Regions from separate parts of the Acinetobacter sp. BHS4 genome, predicted to be linked through region 4. Evidence: predicted binding sites of a transcription regulator. Region 4 holds the regulator's gene; each other region holds the start of a gene.
What was found. The regulator PhoB, encoded in region 4, activates phosphate uptake and scavenging genes when phosphate is short. The targets are predictions, from matches to a motif close to TGTCATNAANCTGTCATAA.
Positions count from the first base shown of each region.

Region 1: a site for PhoB is predicted at 2,633-2,651, ahead of KIP84_RS09225 (porin). Genes of this name have one in related genera too.
Region 2: a site for PhoB is predicted at 3,185-3,203, ahead of KIP84_RS05860 (NAD(+) kinase). Genes of this name have one in related genera too.
Region 3: a site for PhoB is predicted at 1,778-1,796, ahead of KIP84_RS13625 (inorganic phosphate transporter). Genes of this name have one in related genera too.

Region 1 covers NZ_CP075323.1:1,933,817-1,938,372, reverse strand. Annotated here, with positions in the region: gene KIP84_RS09240 (DUF2797 domain-containing protein) at 1-69, opposite strand, end outside; gene KIP84_RS09235 (DUF6231 family protein) at 109-570, shown strand; gene KIP84_RS09230 (YidB family protein) at 670-1,260, shown strand; gene KIP84_RS09225 (porin) at 1,371-2,489, opposite strand; gene KIP84_RS09220 (HIT family protein) at 2,745-3,158, opposite strand; gene KIP84_RS09215 (YARHG domain-containing protein) at 3,176-3,445, opposite strand; gene KIP84_RS09210 (hypothetical protein) at 4,291-4,556, shown strand, end outside.
Region 2 covers NZ_CP075323.1:1,234,569-1,239,124, reverse strand. Annotated here, with positions in the region: gene KIP84_RS05875 (dicarboxylate/amino acid:cation symporter) at 1-168, opposite strand, end outside; gene KIP84_RS05870 (glycosyl transferase family protein) at 672-1,685, shown strand; gene KIP84_RS05865 (YeaC family protein) at 1,887-2,159, opposite strand; gene KIP84_RS05860 (NAD(+) kinase) at 2,156-3,064, opposite strand; gene mrcB (penicillin-binding protein 1B) at 3,250-4,556, shown strand, end outside.
Region 3 covers NZ_CP075323.1:2,828,346-2,832,901, reverse strand. Annotated here, with positions in the region: gene metH (methionine synthase) at 1-1,378, opposite strand, end outside; gene KIP84_RS13625 (inorganic phosphate transporter) at 1,843-3,474, shown strand; gene KIP84_RS13620 (D-serine ammonia-lyase) at 3,636-4,556, shown strand, end outside.
Region 4 covers NZ_CP075323.1:116,683-121,238, reverse strand. Annotated here, with positions in the region: gene KIP84_RS00555 (MATE family efflux transporter) at 77-1,444, shown strand; gene KIP84_RS00550 (SDR family NAD(P)-dependent oxidoreductase) at 1,502-2,335, opposite strand; gene KIP84_RS00545 (TetR/AcrR family transcriptional regulator) at 2,546-3,217, shown strand; gene phoB (phosphate regulon transcriptional regulator PhoB) at 3,472-4,182, shown strand; gene phoR (phosphate regulon sensor histidine kinase PhoR) at 4,192-4,556, shown strand, end outside.

The DNA.
Region 1 (4,556 bases), 1.8 Mb from region 4:
CTGTTGATCAGTTACACTAGCATCTTTTAGGCCTGCATGCATTTTATGGCAAATGCCTTGTAGTTCCATAAAGTTTAAACTCACATCTTTCAATTAAGGGTTGCAGTTATGGCTGAACAAAATGTCATCACTTCTATGCTAGACGATTTATCAAACGAACAGCCCATTCATACTGCACTTTGTATTGGCCAGAAAATTGACCAGAATAACGCAATTCAATGGCACTATTTTACCGTAACTGAGCTTTTAAGTCTGCCTTTTACTCAGCGTTATGACTTGGGTTTTGTATTGTTTGATACTGATGAAATGCAAAACATCAGCGATGTACAAAAATCACAATTATTAGTAAAGCTAAGAGATTTATTAGCGAAACGAATTGTAGTGGTAAGTAAACGCAGTGATGAGCAGTTATTACGTTCTTTAGGTTTTACTCAACTTATTGATAAAACTTCACATGATAGTGATTTTGCTTTATGGCAATTTAATATATTGACTTATAAACATGTTCCAGACTGGTTTAATTCAAAGTTCTGGGCGAACCCGGAAAACTGGAATAAATTCCGCTGGTAAAAGGGCCTTAAATCTCTTTCAAAATTTAACAATTTGGTTTTTGCTGTCTTAACAAGAATCCGCGTATGCTCATGTATAAACCATACATAAGAGTTACACATGACTAATTTAAGCAACATTGTAGAAGTTTTGGCTAAGCAGGCTTTAGGTGGGAATCAGCAAGCGTCAGGTCAAGATGGTTTAGGTGGAATTTTAGGTTCAGTACTCGGACAAATGGGGGGCAATACTTCTTCGGGCGCTCAAGGTGGCCTTGGAGGAGTATTAGGTTCTGTATTAGGGCAAGTGACTGGCAATAACAGTACACCTCAAACAGGTGGCGGTGTACAAAGTTTATTAATTGCAGTTGTGCCTTTAATTTTAGGTTGGGTACAGCAACAAGGTGGTTTACAAGCTGCATTAGAAAAGTTAAAAGGGGCTGGTTTAGGAAGTCAGGTTCAAAGTTGGGTTGATCCAAATCAAAGTAATAGCGAAGTTCCGACCCAACAGTTACAGAGCCTATTTAATCCGTCTGACATTGAACAAGTTGCCGAGCAAGCTCAAGCGCCCAAAGAACAAGTTTATGGTGCAATCGCATCGGTTTTACCTCAGGTCATTGACTCTTTAACACCTCAAGGTGACAGTACCGATCATCAAGAAGCAAACCAAGATATTCAAAATGTCATGAATCTTGTAAGTGGTTTTTTAAAATAAGATATAAATCTTAAAAAAGCCGATAAGTTTTATATCGGCTTTTTTTACTCAGGAAAAAAAATAAAAGGGCATAAGCCCTTTTATTTTAGATCTGAATCAAACATAACTGATTAGAAGTTATATTCGATACCAGTACCTACAACAGTTTGTTTGTCGTCTTCTTTAATCCAGTCGCGTTTTTGTTGAGCAACGATACCGTAGAAGCGAGCTTGTTTGTTGATTTGGTAATCAAGACCTAAACCGTATAAGTCAATTTTACGATCTTGTTTACCGCTTACTTGTGTTTCAGCAGAAGCGTATTCTGCTTTCACTTTAAGTTTAGTGTTAGGAATTTTATAAGCAGCTGTTACTGCATATGCTTCTTCTTCTAAACCTTTGTAGTTTGTATAGGTATCTGTAGTTTTATCAACACCATCTACACGCGTAGTTTTTGACGTTTTATAAGCAGTCAAGTCATCAGTAGGTTCAGCGTGTTGCCATAAAGCACCTACAACAAAACCAGATTTAGCAATATCATAAGAACCAGTTACACGGTAAGCATCGGTATAAACATCTTTTAGACCGTAAGCTGCATATTTACCTTTAATACCAAAGTCACCAGCAGCAGCAATTGCTAAACCGATATCTTTGTTTTCGTAACCAAGCGATGTTGATACAGAGTCAAAGCTATCATTTTTGCTGTCTTTACCAGTTTCACCCGGTTTGCTATCAGAGGTGCTTTCACCAGTTTGAGCCATAATATTGAATGTTAAACCAGCTAATAATTTAGGGTCTAATTCAAAACCGATCACGTTGTCTAAACGGTTTTCACCATACATGATATTAGTAATATCTAAACGTGTATCGTCATTAAAGATGTCTTGGTTACCACCGGCAGCTGTTTTGAAGTAAGAATCATACTTACCTACTTTTAATGTACCAACACCTTCAGTTTTTAAACCGATAAAACGGTTACGAGCACTAAGGTCAGTATCAGAACCTGAACCATCAGTAGAAATTGCCCATTCAGCTAAATAAACAGCAGATAACTTGTCAGTTAATTTCTCTTCGCCTTTTACCCCAATACGAGAAGAGTTTGAGTTAACTTCGGTAACGTCACTTTTACCATCGAAATTTTTATTATCAACTTGGTTAATAGAAACATTTAGTTTGCCATACAAAGTTGGCGCTGCTTGCACCGCGTTTACGCTCAAAGTTGCAACTGCGGCAGCGAGTAGCAATTTCTTCATTGAGATTTCTCCAAAAGGTATTTAAAAATGGCGTATGCCTAGCTAACTATTTATTTTGTAGTTGACTTATGTACAAAAAGTTACAAAAGCTCACCAACTTGCTAAGCAGTATCGGTAAATTTTGTGACAGAGAAGTGAAGAATAAATGACAGTTTTATGACGTTTAAAATTTAGAAATAAATTAGTTGTTTGTATTTTTTATAGTTTTTAGACGAAAAAAAGCGGAGCCTAAACTCCGCTTTAACCATCTAAAAATCAAAGAGCTGCTTTAATTTTTTCAGCTAATTCTTTAATTTTTTCTTGATCCCCTAACTCAACAGCATGGCGTCCAAGATGATGCACATTTGTTGGGATTAGGTGAAAATGAACATGTGGAACAGTTTGTCCTGCTGCTGCTCCAGAAAGTTGCATCAATACAATACCTTCCAAATTGAGCGCTTTTTCCATTGCCTTAGCAATCTTTTGAACAATTTGTATAGTATAGGCTGCTGCTTCAGCAGGTAAGTCCAGCAGTGTTACAGCAGGTGTTTTTGGAATAACTAATGTATGACCATCGGCTTGAGGCATAATATCCATAAAAGCTAGAACTTGATCATCTTCATAGACTTTTATCGCTGGAAGTTCTCCACGTAAAATTTTTGCGAAGATGTTTTGATCATCATATGCCATGTATTATTCCTTTAAAATTATTTACATTTCAATTCTTTTTGACGTTCTTTAATAGCGTCAAGACGTTGTTGCTCTTTGTCAGAAAACTTTGGTTTTGTCGTATGACAGTTTTCATTACCATATTTTTCTTTAGCATCAGGATCTTTAAAACAAAAGCCTTTTGACGCATAAATCAAATTGTAATCATCTTGCAATTTTTGACATTCTTGCTCAGGTGTTGCAGCTTGTACGCCTAAACTAGCAATGCTCACCATGCCAGTAAAGACTGCAACCATAAATTTATTCATGAGCTTTTCCTCAGTTAAAGGTATGAACCTGTACTCAATATAAGGTTTCTTACCAATATTTCAATGACTATTAATTACTCAAGTGTCATTTTGGTTTGAATTTTGGGCAAAAAATAAATAAAATCTTTACATATCAATGTTTTAAAAATAAACAATAAAAACAAAAACTTAACTAAATTTTTATATATCTTTCTATAATTTAAGTACTATCTAACACCTTGTAATTGCTCGTAATGAATCAGATAGGGGGCTTACCTCTATTAAATAAAAAATCAAAAAGTTCGTAGAAAAGTCCTATTCATGACTCATCTTTTGCTGAAAAGACAGTTTTAGTTTGAATTTTGGTCAATGGAAAAGAAAGATATTAATGCAATGATCAAAGAATAAAGCGTGATAATTATCACGTTTTGTATTTTAGGATTTGGTGGAATTCACTAGGCCCATTTATTTTAGACGGAAATGGGCTTCTCTTATTGAAACAGAGACAAAATTATTTTCGACTTTTATTTAAGACTAAAATTCACCTGAAAGATGCATTGATTTTACATATTTAAAGTCTTATTATATGGCCCATAATTGCTGCGTTTGATAGTTTTTGTTTTTATAGCCTATTTCTCCAAATGAAATAGGCTTTTTTTATTAAAGTTATTTCAAATCATGAAAAATAAACGGTTTATAATGATAATTATCATACACGATATTGTATTTTTGTGATCAAATAGATGGATCACTTTCACAATTGCTCTAGTCGTTACTTTATAGCATCAGACCCTTACATATAATAATAGCATACTTCCTTAAAGGATCTAGTCATTCGTTAAGACTAAATATTAAAGGAATAGGTGATGCCACAATTTTTACTAATTGCTGAAAGAGTTTATAAAAAATTTGAAGAGCAAAAGCTTTTCTCAGAGGATATGATCGAGCATTTGAATAGCTTAGTTAGTATTATTCGACTAGAGATAAAAGACACTTCATATAAACTAAAATATAACTTTATTGATTTTGAAGAATGTTTAAATAAGCCTGCAAAGGAATGTACAGTTAAACTCGATATCAGCTTAATGCCAACTTATAAGAATAAAAGTGAGTACATTATGTGGTTGGCAAG
Region 2 (4,556 bases), 1.1 Mb from region 4:
AAAGGCATCACCTAATGGCTTGAGTTTTTCACCTAACCCCGGAATATGCTGTTCGACACCATTGACAATTTGCGTTGAGCTTGGGGAAAAATGTCCTACCAAGATACCCGCAATAATCGCAATAATCACCTGAAAATAAAGTGATTTATAAATCGGTTTTTTAGCCATAACTTTACTTCAATCTATATTTCCAAGTCCGTTGGAAATACCAAAATGAAACGTCTATTCTTTACGAATACACAGCCCTAACCTTTCACATTAACACCGCAAAAGGGAAATGGTTTTTTGTGAACAAAAAACCTTCCTACTACCTCAATGAAAACAAAATCAATGTTTTCTAAAACAGGAGAATACCTGAAGTTTCTAACCACTTTGAGTAGCTAGAAATAACCTCTTACTTTTTCAATAAAAAGCTGAAGATATAGGAGAATCACATAAAATTATGATATGAGTGCTCAAAAAAGCACGGGAAAGTGTACTCGAATTAAATAACGATTCGATTAATTTTTTAGCTAATACGCATAAAAAACACTCAGGCAGCCTTAAGACTTTAGTATAAGAAACACTTTTGATATTTTTTCAGCAGCTTTTTATGTCATATTGATTAAATACTTGTGGACATTTCATTTTGAGCTGCCTACATCCCATCATTTTTATTGTTTTGAACTACGATGAATACTAAACGTAATATCTATAAAGATGCTGAACATCCCTTTGCTCAATATGTCCGTATTTTAGGTAAGGGGAAAACCGGATCTCGCTCTTTAAGCTATGAAGAAGCTTATCAAGCATTTACCATGATTTTAAAAGGCGAAGTGTTAGATGTGCAGCTAGGCGCATTTTTAATGCTGCTTCGGGTTAAAGAAGAATCTATTGAAGAACTCGCGGGTTTCGTTCAAGCAACCAAAGACCAGCTTCATTTTGAGCCTTTAGATGTTGATTTAGATTGGTCATCTTATGCAGGTAAGCGAAAACACTATCCATGGTTTTTGTTAGCCGCCCTTACGCTTGCCCAGCATGGCCATAAAATTGTTATGCATGGTGCGTCAGGTCACACGCTTAACCGTGTTTATACAGAGCAAGTCTTAGAATATCTTGGTTATCAAATTTGTCATTCTGAACAAGAAGTTCGTGCACAATTAGCAGAGCAAAATTTCGCTTACTTACCACTAGATGTGATTTCACCAGTTTTAAGTGACTTGATATCTCTAAGAAATGTCATGGGATTGCGTTCGCCTATTCATACTTTGGCCCGTTTAATTAATCCTTTTAACGCTAAGGCTACCTTACAAGCAATATTCCACCCTGCTTATAGAACTTCACATCAACATAGTGCGTTACGCTTAGGCTATCAAAATAGTGCCGTCATTAAAGGTGAAGGTGGTGAATTTGAACGAAATCCAGATGCTAAGACACTCATTTGTGGTATTAAAAATGGTGAGCTTTATGAACATGAGTTACCAAAGCTCACACCTGAGCGAAGCCCAATTGAAGAAGAATTAGATTTAGCAACATTTAAAGCAGTATGGCTTGGTCAGCAGCACCATGAATATGGAGAAATGGCCGTAACAGAAACCATTGGAATCGCGCTATATACCATGGGCGTTGTTGCTAATTTTGAAGAAGCGATGCAAAAAGCAAAAGTGTTATGGGATACACGAAATTTAAGCAATCTTAATTCGTAGTTAACAAATGCTATCGTGAAGGTCGACATGGATGTCGACCGTATCACTGCGATACAGGAAGTATCGTCAGTGATACAAAGGATTTTTGGTTACTTTTGATCCTTCAAAAGTAATAAAAGCCTATATGCTATAACTTATGAAAAACATGCTATATAAGGCTGTATGGAATAACCAAAAATAATTTTTCTGTCTTATTAAGTTTTAAACAAAACGAATCGGTTTAAACTCTGGTTCATGCTTGTGATGATCATCATCACACTCTTCACCTTCTTCTTTTGTACCACGGTCAATATAACCACTACGCTGATCTTCTGGTAAGTTCTTTAACTCCCAAGCGATTACAGCTTGCATACAAGTCTCACGTTGCTCTTTAGTTAAAACAACGCCGTTTGGCCATTTACCAATTTCTACTGCTGTTTTTAAACGCTCCACAATTTCAGGGTTTAAAACAGATAGCATTTGTTCAATATTCATGATTCATCTCTTTGAAAAGATTCAAAATCTTGGTTCCAACCAAGTTTGGTACGGCAGGCCATATAGAAATCATAACCTGGTGGATGCAATAAACTTAGTTTAAATGGGTGTTTACGGATGTGTAAACTGTCTCCAACATTGAGCGAGACACTATGTTGCCCATCTGCACTCACCATTGGTAATACCCGATTTTCGCGAATAACGATTTTAATTTCGCTTTGACCACCAACGACGATGGGACGTGATGACAATGTATGGGGATGCATTGGAACTAATGCAATAGCATCCATACTTGGATGTAAAATTGGGCCACCACCTGACAATGCATAAGCCGTTGATCCGGTTGGAGTCGAAACAATTAAACCATCACTATGTTGGCGGTAAACATATTGACCATCAATATTAAGTTCGAAGTCAATCATGTGTACTGATTTACCCGAGTGCAAAACCACATCGTTTAAAGCAATGGCGTCATAAATGACTTCACCATTTGTTCTTACTTCCATTTCAAGTAAGAAACGGCGGTCAAGCTGGAAATGCCCTTGAAGTACTTGGTCAAGTTTGAAAATGGCTTCTGAAGGTTTGATATCAGTTAAAAAACCTAACCGCCCGCGGTTAATACCAATAACAGGCGTATTGTAGCGAACTAAAGCTCTAGCAGCGTGGAGTAAAGAACCATCGCCTCCAACAACTATGACTAAATCAGCAACTTCACCCAATAAATGACGACTTACAATTTGTGCATGATCATAAGGCACTAATTCAGCAGTTTCCTGATCAAAAATGGGGTTTAAGCCTAGGTTCAACAAATGATCATGAATTAAACATAGTGTTTCTACTACTGATGATTTATCTGGTCGACCGATTAACCCGACGTTTCTGAAGGACTTATGTGAAATTTGCACGAATGAGTAAGCTCCGCTGCGATACTTGGCTATAATAACATTAACCTGATTAATTTAAAAAAACATAACAACAAGATGCTGTAAAATTCAATCTAAGTTTTCCAATTATTCACAGTTTTATCATTGCAAATTGATGACAAGCTATCGCATCATTACAGGCATTGTTAGGGTTTTATCTCATTTTTATGAAGTTTGAACGTGGTATCGGTTTCTTTGCACTAATTTTTTCCATTTTGGTCATTGGTGCTTTTATTGCTCTTAGTATCTATCTGATTCGTTTAGATAATATTATCCGTGAAAAATTTGAAGGACAACGGTGGGATATTCCCGCCAAAGTGTTTGCACGTCCTTTGGAAATTTATAATAACGCACCTATTACCCAAGCAAATTTCACTCAAGAATTAAAACTCTTGGGTTACAAAACTTCAAGTAATTATGACAAGTCTGGAACCTATGTTGCTCAGGGTAGCAATATGTATATCCACACGCGTGGTTTTGATTACGGCGACAGTGTTGAACCCGAACAAGTACTAGAGTTAAGTTTTGCAAATGATCAGGTTGCTGAAGTTCGAAGTACAAAACCTTCTTCAACGGGGGTGGCACGACTAGAGCCACTTCTGATTGGAGGGATTTACCCTCAACATAATGAAGACCGTGTTCTCATTAAACTGAATAATGTCCCTAAACCACTTATTGAAGCTTTAATTTCAACAGAAGACCGTAATTTCTATCATCATCACGGTATCTCAATTCGTGGTACTGCTCGTGCATTAGTGAGTAATATCACAGGTGGTAAACGTCAAGGTGGTTCAACCCTGACTCAGCAATTAGTTAAAAATTTCTATCTCACACCTGAACGCACATTAAAACGTAAAGTTAATGAAGCATTAATGGCTTTACTCATTGAGCTGCATTACAGCAAAGATGAAATTTTAGAAGCCTACTTAAATGAAGTGAATCTAGGCCAAAATGGTAGCTACTCAATTAATGGCTATGGTTTGGCTTCTCAATTTTATTTTGGTTTACCGTTACGTGAACTTAGCGTTGCACAGCAAGCTTATTTAGTTGGTTTAGTGCAAGGTCCTTCTTTGTATAACCCTTGGAAAAATCCTGAAGGTGCAAAAAAACGCCGCGATACCGTGTTAAATAACATGCGTGTAATGGGTTATTTAACTCAAGCAGAATACGAAGATGAAATTGCACGTCCTTTAAATGTGTTAAATAAACCAAGTTTAGGTCCTGCAAAATTCCCTGACTTTTTAGATATCGTGCGTCGTCAATTACGCACAGAATATCAAGAAAGTGATTTAACTAATCAGGGCTTACGTATTTTTACGACTCTAGACCCAATTACTCAAACTCAAGTTCAAAATGCTTTTAAAGCTTCAGTAGACCGCTTGGCAAACAGCAACCCAGCACGTTTGAAAAACTTACAGGGTGCTGTCCTGATTGCACATCCAGAAAACGGCGAGCTTGTTGCCGCTGTTGGTTC
Region 3 (4,556 bases), 1.2 Mb from region 4:
AACCTTCTTTTAAAGAAATCGAGTTAACAACGGGTTTACCTTGTACGCATTTTAAGCCAGCTTCAATGATTTCCCATTTTGATGAGTCAATCATGATTGGCACACGTGAAATATCTGGTTCAGAAGCCACAAGATTTAAGAAATGCACCATCGCATTTTGCGAATCGAGCATCCCTTCATCCATGTTAATGTCAATAATCTGTGCGCCAGCTTCCACCTGTTGCTGTGCCACTTCTAAAGCTTCAGCAAAGTTTTCTTCACGAATTAAGCGTAAGAATTTTTTCGAACCTGTAACGTTAGTACGTTCACCCACATTCACGAAAAGTGAGTCATCATAAATATTAAATGGTTCTAAACCACTCAAACGACATGCAGGTACAGTTTCAGGAACTTGACGAGGCGCAATATCTTTTACCGCATTGGCAATCGCGCGGATATGGTCTGGTGTTGTACCACAGCAACCACCAGTAATATTAATTAAGCCGCTTTCTGCAAATTCTTTTAAGAATGCTGCAGTTTGTTCTGGCGTTTCATCATATTCACCAAAAGCATTTGGTAAGCCCGCATTTGGGTGCGCTGAAACAAACGTATCTGCGACATCGGAAATGGTTTTTACGTGAGGACGCATGGCATCTGCACCAAGCGCACAGTTAAAACCAATCGATAGTAAGTCACCATGACGTACAGAGTTCCAGAACGCTTCCGCAGTTTGACCTGTTAAGGTACGACCCGATGCATCGGTAATGGTCCCTGAAATCATGATTGGTAATTCACGACCAATTTGTTTAAAGACTTCTTTAACCGCAAAAATTGCAGCTTTACAGTTTAATGTGTCAAATACGGTTTCAATCAAAATGATATCTGCACCGCCTTCAATCAGCGCGTGTGTCGCTTCAATATAGTTTTCTTTTAGCTCATCAAAAGTGATGTTACGAAAGGCAGGGTCATTTACATTCGGTGAAATGGAACAAGTACGCGATGTTGGCCCAAGTACACCTGCTACAAAACGCGGTTTATCTGGAGTCGAATACTTCTCACAAGCTGCTTTAGCTAAACGTGCTGCTTCACGGTTAATCTCTGGAACAAGATCTTCCATGTGGTAATCAGACATTGAAACACGCGTGCCGTTAAAGCTGTTGGTTTCAATAATGTCTGCACCAGCATCAAGATAGGCTTCATGAATACCTTGAATGATTTGAGGCTGGGTCAGAACTAAAAGGTCATTGTTACCTTTTAAGTCATGTGCCCAATCGGCAAAACGCTCACCACGGTAGTCGGCTTCTTCTAATTTATGGCGCTGGATCATAGTTCCCATAGCACCATCAATAATCAGAATGCGTTTAGCAAGAAGCGCTTTTAGGGTGGCAAGCGTAGACATAGAAAACCCCGATCTTTTATATGAATTTAAAAATGCGGCGCTATTGTAACAGAATAGTTGCGCAATTGATGACCTATAACGACCCATCATTCACTGTAATAGATTCATTAAAAAACGGCTTTTATGACAAATGAAGACTGTTTTTTCATCAAATATTCATAAAATGATCATGATATTGAAATATTTCATCTCCAATATTCGGTTTTATGACAGTTGTAGTGTTTAAAAAGTAGACATTTAGGTAATTTTTTAGATATTTTTGCTTCAAAAATAGTCATAAAATAGATGGGTGGGGATTTATGTAAATTATTGTATTTAAATAAAAAAATAAAAAGTGTAGAGGAAAGGTGCATCAAATGAGGTCAAAATGTGAAAAATTGACTTCATCGGGCGCCGCTTTGTCATATAATTGTCATAATTTAATTTAAGAATACAGAGGATTTTTTTATCCTCTTACCGTCTGCATGAATTCTAATCTACCCCCTGTTTCGGATTCAAAACTTGCGGCAAACCTGCAAGTCAAATCGACGAATGTACATGTCCCGACACCTAAATTTTTTATGCCGGTGTTTCTGACGATTATTGTTGCAACACTTATTTATATTGGATTTCAGGTGAGTGCTGATTTAGCACATGTACCACCTTTGAGTCTTTATTCAGTTATTCTTTTATCAACTGCACTCTTGATTGCTTTAGGCTTTGAGTTTGTAAATGGCTTCCACGATACTGCAAATGCAGTGGCAACAGTGATTTACACCAATGCTTTACCAGCACCGGTTGCAGTCATGTGGGCTGGTTTTTGTAATTTCCTTGGGGTAATGGTTGCAAGCGGCGCAGTCGCTTACGGCATTATTGCATTGTTACCTGTTGAATTGATCATGAATATGGGTAGCGGTGCAGGTTTCGCAATGGTTTTTGCGCTTCTTATTGCTGCGATTCTCTGGAACTTGGGTACTTGGTTCTTAGGTATTCCTGCATCTAGCTCACATACCTTGATTGGTTCAATCTTGGGTGTGGGCATTATGAACCATCTATTGAGTGCATCGACTGGCGTGACGACCAGTGGTGTTGATATGGATCAGGTGATTAAAGTCGGTAAGGCATTATTATTTTCACCTTTAATTGGTTTCGCTTTTGCAGCGATTGTATTCTTGTTGGTTAAAACTATTTTTAAACGCCAATTAGAATTATTCCAGCCACCTGAAGGGAATAAACCACCACCAGCAATCATTCGTGCAATTTTGATCTTTACCTGTACAGGTGTGAGTTTTGCACATGGTTCTAATGACGGTCAAAAGGGTATGGGACTCATCATGCTGATTTTGGTTGGTCTGGTGCCGTTGGCTTATTCATTAAATAAAAATCTTGATACTCAGCAAGTTCAATCATTCCATCAGCTTTCTTCTCAAACTGCCGTATTTTTGAATCAAAATCAGCCAGAATTAACCGATGAAAAAGCACGTGTTATTCTGACTAAATATATTCAAACTAAACAGCAAACTCCGGAAGTTGTGCCTGCATTGGCAAGTATGACTGATCACTTGGGTGAGCGAGTTTCTAGCTATAGCAACTTAAAAGATATTCCTGAAGCTGCAATTAGCGAAATTCGTAATGACATGTATTTAAGCACCACGACGTTTAAGCGTTTGGATAAAGCAGATGCTTTACCAAAAATGGATGACTCACAGAAAAAGCTTGTGAAAGAATACCGTAGTAGCTTAGATTCATTCTTACAATACATTCCGACTTGGGTAAAAGTGGCTGTTGCTTTAGCACTTGGTCTAGGCACAATGGTGGGTTGGAAACGTATCGTTGTGACTGTAGGTGAGCGTATTGGTAAGCACCACATGACTTATGGTCAAGGGATGTCTGCTGAGCTTGTTGCAATGAGTACAATTGCAGCTGCTGATGGTTTAGGTATGCCAGTTTCAACAACACACGTTTTAAACAGTGCTGTTGCGGGTACGATGGTCGCGAATAAATCAGGTTTAAACTTTAATACCGTGAAGACAATTCTCTCTGCATGGGTATTTACTCTTCCTGCAACAATCTGCTTGTCAGGTGGTTTGTACTGGTTATTCTTACAGTTTGTATAAAAGCATTTAAAAAATTAAAGCCACTGTTCACAGTGGCTTTTTTATTTGTTCAGTTTTTAAATTTGAGACTATTTTTCATGTACATTCATCTATAAATTAATAAGTTGTTATAGGTCATCAAACAGCTTTATAGGCTGGGCTTAAAATTATCAGGATATATTATGAATGCGGTTCAAATAGATCAGCTAAAACAACAATTTCCACTTATTGAAACACTTCAAGCCTATCAAGAAGTATTTTGGTTTACACCTCATCGCTATCCTTTAAAAGAAGCTTTAGAAAAAGTTGGACTAACCGCTAAGGACGTAAGTGAAGCAGAAGCAAGACTAGCGCGTTTCGCACCTTATTTGGCAAAAGTATTTCCTGAAACTCAAGCACAACATGGAAAAATTGAATCAGATATTGTTGAAATTGCTCATATGCAAAAAGCACTTTCTTCAGCAAAACAAGTACAGCTTAACGGAACATTCTGGTTGAAAAAGGATAGTCATCTACCAATTTCAGGCTCCATCAAAGCACGTGGTGGCATTTATGAAGTGCTCACACATGCTGAAAAACTTGCCATGCAGGCAGGGTTGCTCAAACCAGAAGATGATTATAGTAAATTAGATCAAGATTCATTTAGGGCATTCTTTTCTAAGTATCAAATTGCAGTAGGTTCTACAGGCAACCTTGGGCTTTCTATTGGCATTATGAGCGCCAAACTCGGCTTTAGAGTCACTGTTCATATGTCGGCTGATGCTAGACAGTGGAAAAAAGACAAACTACGTTCACTCGGCGTTAACGTTGTAGAATATGCTAGTGATTACGGCGTAGCTGTTGAAGAGGGACGAAAAGCCGCAGAGCAAGATCCACACTGCTTTTTCATTGATGATGAAAACTCAACCACATTATTTTTAGGTTATGCCGTTGCAGGAATACGCTTAAAACAGCAATTTGAGCAAAAACGTATTAAAGTCGATGCTGAACACCCATTATTTGTTTATTTGCCGTGTGGCGTCGGTGGTGGCCCTGGTGGGGTGAGTTTTGGACTAAAACTGGCTTTTGGTGAGCATGTACATTGTATCTTTGCAGAACCCACA
Region 4 (4,556 bases):
CTACAAGTCATTCACTCCAAATATGCTAAGTTGAATATCCGCCCAGCTCAACAAAGAGATGGGCGATGGAGAATACATGCCACCAAGACAGTCCTTAATTCAACAGCAAAATCTATGGAAAACATTTTTTGTTTTCTTGCTACCCTTGATCGCAACCAATATTTTGCAGAACTTGTCGGGAACTATTAACACCATTTTCGTTGGTCAAATGATGGGAGTAGATGCAATTGCGGCAGTTTCTGTATATTTCCCTATCTTATTTTTGCTCCTCGCTTTTATTATCGGGATTTCAACGGGTACTACTGTTTTAGTAGGGCAAGCATGGGGTGCGCAAAATATAGAGAAAGTCCAAAGTGTGGTCGGTTCTACCCTGTTTATGACGATCATTGGTGGAATTATTACCGCGATTATCGGTGTGTTTTTCGCCCATGATATTTTGGAGCTTTTAGGTACCGACCCAAAGGTAATGCATCTTGCTTTACCTTATGTACAATGGATGTTGGCGGGTAGCCCTCTTCTGTTCGTTTATATTATCTATACCTCAATTTTACGTGGTGTGGGAGACAGTACGACCCCTTTACTGGCCCTCGCTTTAACCAGTGTCATCGGTGTAATTATTACACCAATTCTTCTCAAAGGTTATTTTGGCTTTCCTGCCCTAGGGATTATTGCTCCTGCTATAGCATCAATTATTAGTTATATCGCAATATTAATTTTTCTTGCGATTTATCTTAACAAGAAAAATCATTCACTTCGGCCGAATCGTCAACTTCTGCAACATATTCGTCATAATCCAGAACTGAGCAAAATCATTTTACGCTTAGGCGTCCCAACTGGTATTCAAATGATTACGACCTCAATGGCAGGTTTAGTTATTGTTGGGTTGGTTAACCATTATGGTTCACATGCTACAGCAGCGTATGGTGCAGTGAATCAGGTACTCAACTACATTCAGTTTCCAGCGATTTCGATCTCCATCGCAGCCTCAATTTTTGCAGCGCAAGCGATTGGTGCGGGTAAATCAGATCTATTAGCACGAGTAACTCGCACGGCTCTGGGAATGAACTTTTTATTTACAGGTGCCTTAATTGCACTTGGTTATCTATTTTCAAAATATTTAATGGCTTTGTTTATTACCGACCCAACTGTGGTGGTGTTAGGTCAACAGCTTTTGTTTATTGTACTTTGGGCGATTTTATTCTTTGGCGCAGGTGCCATTTTTGCATCTATCATGCGTGCGAGCGGCACCGTGACTGTTCCAATGCTGATTAACATCTCTGCCATTTTATTTATTGAAATTCCATGTGCTTACTGGTTTAGCTCAATGTGGGGACTTAAAGGCATTTGGGTTGCCTATGCCTTGGCATTTGTGAGTTTATGTATTATTCAAGGCTTGTATTATCAATTTATCTGGAAGAAAAAGACGATCAAAGTTCTTATTTAGAACCATCCAAGCCACATAAAAGAAGCCATCATTTGATGGCTTCTTTTAATTTGAATCTTATTTCATCCATTTGGTCACAACGGTTGAAGCGCGTTGATATCCTGTTGGGAACAAACGCTGCAATGCATCAAGAAATTTTGCATCACTACCAATCAATAAACGGCGTTTATTTTTCAAAACGGCATCCAAGATTTGACGAGCCGCTTCTTCTGGTGGAGTACGTAGAAACTTATCAAAGTTTTGAATCGATTTAGCTGGGTCCATACCTAAAGTACTCAAGCTATCACTCATTTTTGCAGCTTTAGCAATATTGGTGCGAATTCCCCCTGGATGTACGCACAAAGAACTCACGCCACTTTTTTCAATATCCAACTCTTGGCGTAACGATTCGGTAAAGCCGCGTACAGCAAATTTAGTTGCATTATAGCCAGATTGGGTTGGTTGTGCAGTCAGACCAAATAAGCTCGAGATGTTGATAATGTGCCCATCTTGAGTTTGCTTAATGAACGGTAAAAATTCTTTAGTACCGTATACGACACCCCAGAAGTTAATCCCAACAATCCACTCTAAATCTTCGTAGGTTGCGCCTTCGACAGTCGAACCTAACGCAACGCCAGCATTGTTAAAAATCAGGTTAACAGAACCGTGATCTTGCACAGTTTCTTGCGCCCACTGCTTTACTGCTTCACGGTCAGACACATCAAGCTTTTTGGTGGTAACAGTAATATTGCTGTACGGCTTTAAAAGCTCGACAGTTTGTTGTAATCCTTTTTCATTAATATCACTCAACGAAAGATGGCAGCCCTGTTTTGCCAAAAGAATTGCTAACTGTTGCCCAATGCCAGAACCCGCGCCCGTAATTGCAGCGACTTTGTTTTTAAAATTTTTCATTGTCCATCCTTTGTTTTTCGTTTTGCACAACCGGTTCATTGCATGTGCACTTTAGACACCTTCAATATAATTTTGACAATACACATTGTCAATATAGTACACTGTAATTTCAGATAGAATGGCACAATTCTGCTGAGGGCTTTATCATAGTGAGCATATTTGGCTAAAACCTATAAATTAGGAAACCATTCTTTAGGAAACAATTTATTTATGGCGACTAACGACTCAACCAGTAAAAAGAAAACAAAAAGTGTGAGTAAAGAACGTCAGTTCAAAGGGTTATCTCTATCTGAACGTAAAGAGGCACGCCGTGAAAAGCTGATTGAAGCGGGTATTGCAACCTATGGAACCCTTGGTTTTTTTTCAGTGACGGTAAAAGATGTCTGCCAAGAGGCAAAACTCACCGAACGTTATTTTTATGAATCATTTAAAAAGAGTGAAGATTTATTTCAAACCATCTTTTTAAAAATGATTGAAGAATTACAGCAAAATCTGATGCAAGCCGTAATTAAAGCTGCTCCCGATCCAGAAAAAATGGTCGATGCGGGTTTAAGAGCACTGCTGACGACATTAAAAGATGACCCGAGATTAGCTCGTATTGTCTATGTCGATGCTGTTCTGGTACAAGAATTACATAATCAAGCCACCATTCAAGAAACACTTGCGCAATTTGATCGCATGATTCAAGCCTTTGTTATGCTGACCATGCCCCAAATTCAGCACCATGAAAATGAGCTCTCTTTAATCGCAACGGGTTTGAATGGATATGTCACACAAATTGCGATTCGATGGGTGATGGGAGGGTTTGAGCAGTCTCTTGAGCAGGTTTTAACTGCATGCCGTATCGTTTTCTTATCTTTATTAGCTCAAGTTTCAAAATAATATTAAAGTTTTTTGACAGCTAAAAATGTGAAAAAATAGCGAAGCAATTAAGGTGATAACCTATTGAATGATTTTAGAAATTTTGAGGCTTAGATGTCATAATTTGGTCATACCTTTGCCTTAGTTTTGTCACAAATTATTGCTAAATTCATTTTTATAGACTTTTCTGCAATGAAATTGTCATAATTAATCTTTGTAATAAGCCTGTCATAACTACAAAACGGTTCACCGTTAAATCTATAGGATATTGCGTTGTGAAAGATGACTATATTTTAATTGTCGATGATGAGCTTCCTATTCGTGAAATGATCCATACTTCTTTGGACATGGCAGGCTTTCAGTGTTTACAGGCAGAAGATGCCAAACAGGCTCATCAAATTATCGTCGACCAACGTCCGGCGCTTATCTTGCTTGATTGGATGTTACCTGGAGGCGTAAGCGGTGTCGATTTATGTCGCCGCTTAAAACGCGATGAGAACCTAGCAGAAATTCCAGTGATTATGCTGACCGCTCGCGGAGAAGAAGACCATAAAGTACAAGGTCTTGATGCGGGTGCAGATGATTACATGACGAAGCCTTTCTCAACACGTGAATTGGTTTCACGTATTAAGGCAGTTCTGCGCCGCGCGAATGCATTAAGTGGTGAAAAAACAATTGATGCCAATGGTTTAATTCTTGATCCTGTAAGCCAACGTGTTAGCTTTGGCAACAGCATTTTAGATATGGGCCCAACTGAATATCGCTTACTTGCGTTTTTTATGACCCATCCAGAACGTGCCTATACGCGTGCCCAGTTGCTCGATCAGGTATGGGGCGGTAATGTATATATTGAAGACCGCACTATCGATGTGCATATCCGTCGTTTACGTAAAGTGTTAGAACCTTTTGGTGTTGACCGATTTGTTCAAACTGTACGTGGAACTGGCTACCGTTTCTCAACACGTGCAGATTTAGCCGCAGGTTAACCAAGATTTATGTATGAACCCTACCCCGTCCCTGAACAGGTACGTGAACAAAAGCTTTCTCGCTACAGTAGTTTATGGACGTTTGCCAAACAAGATTTACGGCTTTTATTATTTTTTCTAATTATTGCCGGTTTAGTCGGTTTCGGTATTGGGTATTTCTGGAGCTGTATTTTTATCGCCTTCGTGGTGTTTTTTACACTCCAGTTGCGTTCTTTATATCTGGTCAATGACTGGATTGCCAATAAACCTTATGACGTGCCTCCAAACCTTAACGGGATTTGGGGGGCATTGTTATTTAATGTTTACCGTGCCCAGCGCCAAGAACGAATTGTTCAGGCGGAAATGGTCGGTTTAATTGACCGGGCTCAGTCTTC